Regions from separate parts of the Empedobacter stercoris genome, predicted to be linked through region 2. Evidence: riboswitches for the same ligand, from Rfam matches in the RefSeq annotation. Region 2 holds a riboswitch; the other holds the start of a gene.
The links. Region 2 has a riboswitch for S-adenosylmethionine ahead of NZD85_RS02675 (homoserine dehydrogenase). Riboswitches for the same ligand answer to the same signal wherever they lie in the genome.
Positions count from the first base shown of each region.

Region 1: linked by a shared signal. The riboswitch ahead of NZD85_RS01105 (hypothetical protein) and the one ahead of NZD85_RS02675 (homoserine dehydrogenase) in region 2 are both predicted to bind S-adenosylmethionine.

Region 1 is NZ_CP104209.1:230,671-235,016, forward strand. It holds gene NZD85_RS01095 (type I restriction-modification system subunit M) at 1-1,458, opposite strand, end outside; gene NZD85_RS01100 (hypothetical protein) at 1,683-2,090, shown strand; gene NZD85_RS01105 (hypothetical protein) at 2,136-2,375, opposite strand; SAM-I-IV-variant riboswitch at 2,425-2,519, opposite strand; gene NZD85_RS01110 (LexA family protein) at 2,576-3,034, opposite strand; gene NZD85_RS01115 (Y-family DNA polymerase) at 3,035-4,303, opposite strand.
Region 2 is NZ_CP104209.1:577,879-582,224, reverse strand. It holds gene metH (methionine synthase) at 1-671, opposite strand, end outside; gene NZD85_RS02680 (homocysteine S-methyltransferase family protein) at 659-1,657, opposite strand; SAM riboswitch class I at 1,702-1,802, opposite strand; SAM riboswitch class I at 2,251-2,348, shown strand; gene NZD85_RS02675 (homoserine dehydrogenase) at 2,466-3,647, shown strand; gene NZD85_RS02670 (helix-turn-helix domain-containing protein) at 3,743-4,171, shown strand; gene NZD85_RS02665 (IS3 family transposase) at 4,150-4,346, shown strand, end outside.

The DNA of each region.
Region 1 (4,346 bases), 350 kb from region 2:
TTGGGAATCGTAATCGATGTTTTCGTCACGGTTGACAAACGCAATGTATTTACTTGGTACTAACGAATAATCTTTTTTACGAATTTCTTCTAAAGAAGCACTGTAACAATATTCAGGTTCATTCGCGTAAGTGGTTTCAACCTCTTTTTGTTGCCAGTTATGATACGTTGCGGCTATTTGCTCAATATCTTGTTCCGAAAACTGAATGAATTTCTTTTCAAACGGTTCTCCTTTTTGGCGTAAATCCATAAACAAGACTTCACCTTCACGGTTACGATAGTTTTTCACCCCATCGTTTACTTCTACGGTGCGTTCTGTTTTATTACGGTTCAAAATCCAAAGTGTTACCGAAATATCTGTAGAGTAAAACATCGCTCTTGGTAAAATCACAATCGCTTCAACCAAGTCGTTTTCAATAATTTGTTTACGGATTTTGTATTCTTCACCACCACCCGAAAGGGCGCCATTGGCTAAGATAAAACCAGCGACACCGTTTTGCGACAATTTCGAAATCATATTCAAAATCCACGCATAGTTGGCATTGGATTTTGGAGGAACTTCGTAACCCGTCCAACGCGGATCGTCTGTTAATTCGTTTTCAGCGCGCCAATCTTTTAAATTGAAGGGCGGATTTGCCATGATGTAATCGGCTTTCAATTCTTTGTGCTGATCGTCACCAAACGTATCGGCTGCTTTGTTTCCTAAATTGGCAGAAATCCCACGAATGGCTAAGTTCATTTTTGCCAGTTTAAACGTTGTATTCGTTAATTCTTGTCCGTAGATGGAAATATCTTTTTTGTTTCCTTGATGTTTCTCAATAAACTTCAACGATTGTACAAACATACCACCCGAACCACAAGAAGGGTCATAGATTTTTCCTTTGTAGGGTTCAATCATTTCGGCAATCAAGTTTACAATCGACTTTGGGGTATAGAATTCTCCTTTTCCCTTTCCTTCGGCAATGGCAAATTTGCTCAAGAAATATTCGTACACACGTCCCACAATATCTTGAGCTTCATCACGAAGCGTATCGATGTTGTTGATGGTATCCAACAAAGCCGAAAACTTAGATTGATCTAATCCCAATCGAGAGAAATAATTATCAGGTAATGCACCTTCCAATGATTTGTTGGTACGCTCTATGGTTTTAAGTGCCGTATCTACTTTAAGCGTAATATCTTCTTGTTTGGCGTTTTCAATAATGTAATCCCATCGCGATTCTTCAGGCAAATAGAATACATTTTCTGCCTGATAAAATTCTGGTATTTCTAAGAAGGCTTCTTTACCTTCTGCAATCAATTCTTCTCTGCGTTTGATGAATTTATCACTTGCAAATTTCAAGAAGATTAAACTCAATACCACGTGTTTATATTCTGAAGGTTCTATCGAACCACGTAATTTATTTGCTGCATCCCACAGGATTTCTTCTGTACTTTTGGTTTGTACTTTCTTCGCCATATTGTTATTCTGTACTAAAGTTGTAAATATACTAATCGTTTTACTGCTAATAAAATCATAACAAAAGATAATTACTTCCTATTAAGCCTATTTGTAATGATAATAACAAACATAAATATTCACAACGTCAAAATAAGTCGTTTGGATAATAAATGTATAACAAAGAGATAGAATAGGATAGAAGCTTTTGAAATAAAAAAGTATATTTATCAAAACTTAAATTGATGTGTCAAGTTTATTCTGATGTCACGTTTTGTACCTGTTCTGATTTTGAAATCGATCAAGTTCAATCATTAAAAAATTACTGGGTTTTGTATCGTTACAATGAAGCGTTAGACCTTGTAATTGTCGGCGAAATAATGTTAGATGATGTTATTAAAAAGTATAATCCAAATAATTTGGTTGAACTTGTACTAAAAAAACTAAATAACAATACGCTGTTTGATAAATCAATTGATTTTGAAGACAAAGATCGGTTGCAAGTTTCGATTGAATTGAATCAAGTAAACCTAAACTATGGGTTCGAATATGAAGCTAATAGTTGGTCAGAAATTGAATATGATTATTTTACTTGGGCGAATAGTTACGAAGAAAAAAATGGAGGAGAGGTAAAGCTTTACGAATTGTTATAAATTTATAAAATGAGCCGATTATTTATGCTAATCGGCTCATGTTTTTTAATAGTGTAATTTTTTTTCCTTTAGTAAAACCTTTTTCGCGAAAGAAATTGTATTTTCATTTTTAATGATTGAATAGTCAATTTCTCTTGATTCGAATTGATTAGTTAGTGCTTTTAGAAAGTGAGCTCGTGCAGCAACCCATCCAGTATTACCCACCTCTTTATTGAAGGAGTTAATTACTTCTTGATCTGAAAGTGAAATCAAGTTTTTTTCAAATTTTTCAGTTAAATTTTCCATTGTTTTGATACTTTAATTTATTAAACAGTATCAATCATTAAGAATAAAGGGAGTAACAATATTTTGACTGAACAGCCCTCATCGCTTTACCACCGTGGTTTGTTAAACTCGGTTGGTGTACCTTATGTACTCTTGATGATTGAATTATGATATAAAATTATTGATTATATATAAATTATCAAAATAGTTTATAGTTTTTTTTAATTCCTCTTATGCCTCACCAAATCGGTAACCACACCCAAAATAATGACAACATCTTCATCTTGTAATTGAATACAATTTTTGTATTTCGGATTTAGAGAAATCAATTGTTTGTTGATGTCATCATAACGTTTGAACGTGTATTCGGAATTGTTGACCGATACCACAATATCATCATGATGTCTGGGTTCGATATCAGATCGAATGATAAGTAAATCACCTTTCAGATATTCAGGATACATACTTTCGCCACCCACACGATTAAGATAAGTTGCTTCGGGATGATTCAGTAAAATTTCATCTAAACTAATATTATTTTGTACAAAATCAGCAGCAGGAGAGGGGAAACCTGCTGAAACATCACCAAAAAATTGAACAAATCGTTTTTCACCATCTGTTTTGATAGGGATATTGATTAACTCTTCTGAGAATTTCGGAACTTGAATAAAATGTACCATTTAATAAACATTTAAAATATCTGTAAATCTTGTTGTGTAGCAAGGTGACAATCGTTCTTGCTTCATTTTCCATTTTCTATGTATATCTTGAGAAGCTAATTTAAGCATATGATCGCCATAATTTGCATTTAATTGATCCATCACACTCATCAACGCTTTATGTTTTGGAGATTCTGTATGAAATAAATTCATCTGTGCTTGATTATCGGGCGTAATAGCGGAAACGATAACGCCAGCTTTTTTATAATCAGGAACTTTGCCTTCTGCAGGAACCAATTTATCCAATAAAAATAAAGCTGTTTTTGACAAAACGATACTCGAATTCGAATCAAAATCTAAGGTTGTACTTAATGAGTTTGAAACAAATGATTGCTTTTCATCAAAACGATTGGTCATCACAAAAACAGTAATAATGTTGCATTTTGATTGTTCTTTTCTAAGCTTTTCGGCACAAGAAACAGCAAAAGTAGAAACACGCTCTTTCAGATTTTCATAATCATTGATTGTTTTCTCAAAACTTCGAGTTGTGGCAATTGATTTTTTGCGTTGAACTTCATCTAATTTTAAAACGCTTTCGCCTAATAATTCTTTTTTCAAACGCAATTCGACGATGGAGAAATTTCGTTTGATGTATTCATCTTCAAGCAAGGTGAAATCATATGCATTACGACATCCGATATAAGATAAACGTTTAGCTAAACGTCGTCCAATTCCCCAAATATCCTCACATTTTAACCATTTTAAAGCTTTGTTTATTTTCTCTTTCGAATCAATCATATAAACGCCGTTATGATGTTTCGGAAATTTCTTCGCAATTCGATTTGCTACTTTAGCTAAAGCCTTTGTAGGAGCAATACCAATACAAACTGGAATTTTGGTAATGGTATATATTTTTTGTTTAATTTCTTGTGCACATTTCACCAAATCATAGTTATCAAAGCCTTTGAAAAGAAGAAAAGATTCATCAATCGAATAAATTTCAATATCAGGGCAATAGGATTTCAGAATAGTCATCACACGATTACTCATATCCGCATACAAAGCATAATTTGAAGAGAAAACATTGATTTTATTTAATCTAAAATTATTCTCGTATTCAAAAGCAGGAGCACCCATTGGAATTCCTAAATCTTTTGCTTCATTACTGCGTGCAATCACACAACCATCATTGTTAGAAAGTACCACAACTGGCTTTCCATTCAGCGTCGGATTGAATACTCGTTCGCACGAAGCATAAAAATTATTGCAGTCAACTAAAGCATACATCATGTTACAAAGTTGAGCAAATAAAGCGCTACAAGGTGTCGCGGAA
Region 2 (4,346 bases):
ACTAACGCATAAGGAAGATTTTCTTTGATCCATTTTGTCGCTTCAAAAAAGTCGATTGCATTTCGGCGATGTTCTTCCATTCCTGTTGCAACAGGGAAAATATTAACATCAAAAATGATGTCTTTTGGATTGAATTTTACTTGATTGACCAATATATCATACGAGCGTTTTACGATTTCAATACGACGTTGGTAATTATCAGCTTGACCTTTTTCATCAAATGCCATTACAACAGTTGCAGCACCGTAACGTTTGATTTTTTTGGCGTGCTCGATGAATAATTCTTCTCCTTCTTTTAAAGAAATAGAGTTGACAATTGCTTTTCCTTGTACATTTTTTAATCCAGCTTCGATGATTTCCCATTTAGAAGAATCAATCATGATGGGAACTTTTGAAATATCAGGCTCGGAAGCAATTAATCGTAAATATTTTACCATTGAAGCTATACCATCAAGCATACCTTCGTCCATGTTGATGTCGATAATTTGTGCGCCACCATCTACTTGATCACGCGCAACTTGAAGTGCTTCTTCAAATTTTTCTTCTTTGATTAATCGTAAGAATTTTTTTGAACCAGTTACATTTGTGCGTTCTCCAACGTTTACAAAGTTTGAATTTTCGCGTACAATTAATGGTTCTAATCCAGAAAGTTGAATTTTTACGCTTGACATGCAACATTGATTTTTCGAGGTTCGTATTCTTTTGCTAAATCTGCCATTAATTTGATATGATCTGGTGTTGTTCCGCAACAACCACCAATAATATTGACCAATTTCTTGTCTAAAAATGGACGAATATGTTCACGCATCATTTCTGCTGTTTCGTCATATCCACCAAAAGCATTAGGTAAACCTGCATTTGGATATGCACTTACATAAAAAGGAGCTTTTTCTGCTAAAACTTCTAAGTATGGAATTAAATCTGTAGCACCTAACGCACAATTTAAACCAACTGAAAGTAAATCAATATGTTCTAAAGAAATAAGGAATGCCTCAGTTGTTTGTCCAGAAAGTGTGCGTCCAGATTTATCTGTTATCGTACCTGAAGCCATTAATGGAACGTTGATTCCAGTTTTTTCGATCGCATCTTGAATTCCATAAAATGCTGCTTTAGCATTTAGGGTATCAAAAATAGTTTCAACTAACAATACATCAACACCTGCTTCTAACATTGTTTTAGCTTGTCGAAAATAAACATTAGCTAAAGTGTCAAAATCGATGTCACGGTAACTTGGGTCATTCACTTGAGGTGAAATCGATGCTGTTTTATTTGTAGGACCTAAAGAACCAACAACAAATCGAGGTTTGTCTGGAGTAGAATATTCCGCACAAGCTTCTTTCGCTAAACGAACGGCTTCCGAATTTAATTCATCAACTAAATCAACCATATCATAATCAATCATCGAAATGATATTCGCATTAAATGTATTTGTTTCAATTAAATCTGCGCCAGCAGCTAAATACTCTCTATGAATATCTTTGATAATTTGTGGTTGTGTTAACACCAATAAATCGTTATTTCCTTTTAAAGATGTATGGAAATTTCTGAATCTTTCTCCTCTGTAATCTTCCTCTTGCAAATTGTGCTTTTGGATCATTGTTCCCATAGCACCATCTAAAATAACAATACGTTCTTTTAGTATATCGTTTAATTTCATTTTACTATTTTATTAAAACCTTATGGGAAGAATTGCGAGGTAAGTCCTTATCTTTCTCTTTTTTGAGTAGGATGTAGCACCCAACTTTCCTTTGGGTTGCCAAGATATCTACGGGCCTAATCCCTCCATCTATTCTTTATAAGGTTATCTGCAAAATTATCCATTCCTTTTAAAATAAAAAAATGATAATCATTATAATTATTATTTGAAGAAGACATGTCAAAATAAGTTAATCATTCCATAAACTTAACCTGATTATTTTTGGTTGTAAAATCATTAACATAGAAAAATATTCTTACAATACGTTAATTGATGTAAAAAATATCTTTAATACTTATTTAAGGTGTTTTAAATTAGAATATTATTAGGTTTTTTGAATTTTCCAGAATTAATTAGAAGATTTGTTTTTACTTTTTAATCATTTTTATAGAATCAAATCATTAAATAATAAAAATTTTAGAAAATAATTCTGAAATTAAATCATATTAGAACTTTAATTAGAAAATTATAAACAAATGTATGTTTTAATATTTGGAAAATTGAAATAGTTTGTACTAAATTTGCCCTCAGAAATAGCTCAAGTAAAATTTTATATTTTATCAAGAAAAGTGGAGGGAAATGGCCCTAAGAAACTTTAGCAACCTGATTACAATCAAGGTGCTAATTCCATCCTGTTAAGGGAAGATAAATAACTACGATAACCATCATTCAGTATTATTCTTAATACAACTGATTCAATTGTTATTATTTTAAAATTTCCTTTTTTCTTCACATTTTCTGATAAAATCAATAGTAAAGAAATAAATAAATGAAAAAAATAAATATCGGATTATTCGGATTTGGCGTAGTAGGAGAGGGGATTTATAAGGTTTTAGAAGAGAAACCACAATTAAATGCAGCGATTAAAAAAATTGTAATTAAAGATGATTCAAAAACACGAAATGCACCAGCTGAATTATTTTCAACAAATGCAGAAGATATTTTAAATGATGATGAAATAAATGTTGTGGTAGAATTGATTTCTGATGCAGATGCAGCTTATGATATCATCAAAAAAGCTTTTGTTAATGGGAAACATGTCGTAAGTGCCAATAAAAAATTGATTGCTGACCATCACAAAGAATTATTAGAATTACAAGAACAAAACAATGTTTCTTTCCTTTATGAAGCCTCTGTTTGTGGTTCTGTACCAATTATTCGAAATTTAGAAGAATATTTCGATAATGATTTATTGAATTATGTTTCTGGAATCGTGAATGGAACAACAAATTACATCTTGACTAAAATGGCGAATGAAAATGAATCGTATCAAGATGCTTTGAAAGCAGCACAAGAAAGTGGTTTTGCTGAAGCTGATCCAACGGCAGATGTGGAAGGTTTTGATGCAGCGAGTAAATTGTCGATTATTACATTACATGCTTTTGGTAAAAAAATTGAAGTAGAAGCTATTATTCGTAAAGGGATTACTGCTTTGAAAGTTGAAGATTTTAAATATGCGAACGAAAAAAATTACACAATTAAGCTAATTGCGAATTCAAAAATAAATCATCAAACAGGAGAAATTACGTCTACAGTTTTACCAACTTTTGTTGAGCTTAATAAAACGATTGCTTTAGTAAATAATGAATACAATGGTGTATTGATCGGAAGTTCGCTTTCCGATGAGCAGTTTTTATATGGAAAAGGAGCTGGGCGTTTCCCTACATCTTCAGCGGTTTTGAGTGATATTTCTGCGTTGAAATATGACTATAAATATTCGATTCGAAAATATGAAAATCAACACGAGGGTATTTTTAATCAAAATGGGAAAAAACGTGTTTACATTGGATTTGAAAACCAAACAGATGATGTTTCAAGTTTTTTTGAGGAAATAGAAGAACGTTATCAGAGTAAAAATTACAACCATATAGTTGGTGTAATTGATATTGAGAAGCTTAAACAAAAAGAAATTATAGAAAATACAAATCTTTCAATAATTGCTTTTGAGTAATATTTAGGATAAAAAGCCTTAAATTATCTTGAGGCTTTTTTTAAATCTAAAAATGTCCCGTCCTGAAATAGCGATACAAAAAAGAAATCGTTATTATGGAAGAAAGAAGCAATTATGTCAAACGTACTCAGCGCGATTACAGTATGTCTTTTAAGTTGAATGTTGTAAAAGAAATTGAGTCTGGGGAATTATCTACTGTGGGCGCTTGCCGTAAGTATGGCATCCAAGCCCGAAGTACAGTTATGAGTTGGCTCAGAAAATTTGGTACCTTTGATTGGGAGAACCAAACACCCTCGAATATGCCAAAGTCACCAGAACAAAAGATCATGGAGCTTGAAGCCCAAGTAAAGCTTTTGCAAAAGCAGAAGGCTTTCCTTGAGAAACAAGCTTATGTGGCTGATAAAAAAGCCATTATTTTCGATATGATGATTAACCTTGCCGAAGAGGAATATCAAATTGATATACGAAAAAACTCACCACCCGAACTATCGACTCTTTCCGAATGGAACAAAAAGAAACCATAAGTTTCTCCTGTGAATTGTTCGGGGTTGACCGACAGGTTTATTATCGTCATTTGAAACGAAGAGCAAAGCGGCAACAAAATGCACAGCAGGTTGTGGATTGGGTAGCAGAGCTGCGAATGATTCATCCAAAAATGGGTGGAAAGAAACTGTATTTTCTTTTGAAAGAGAAACTTGA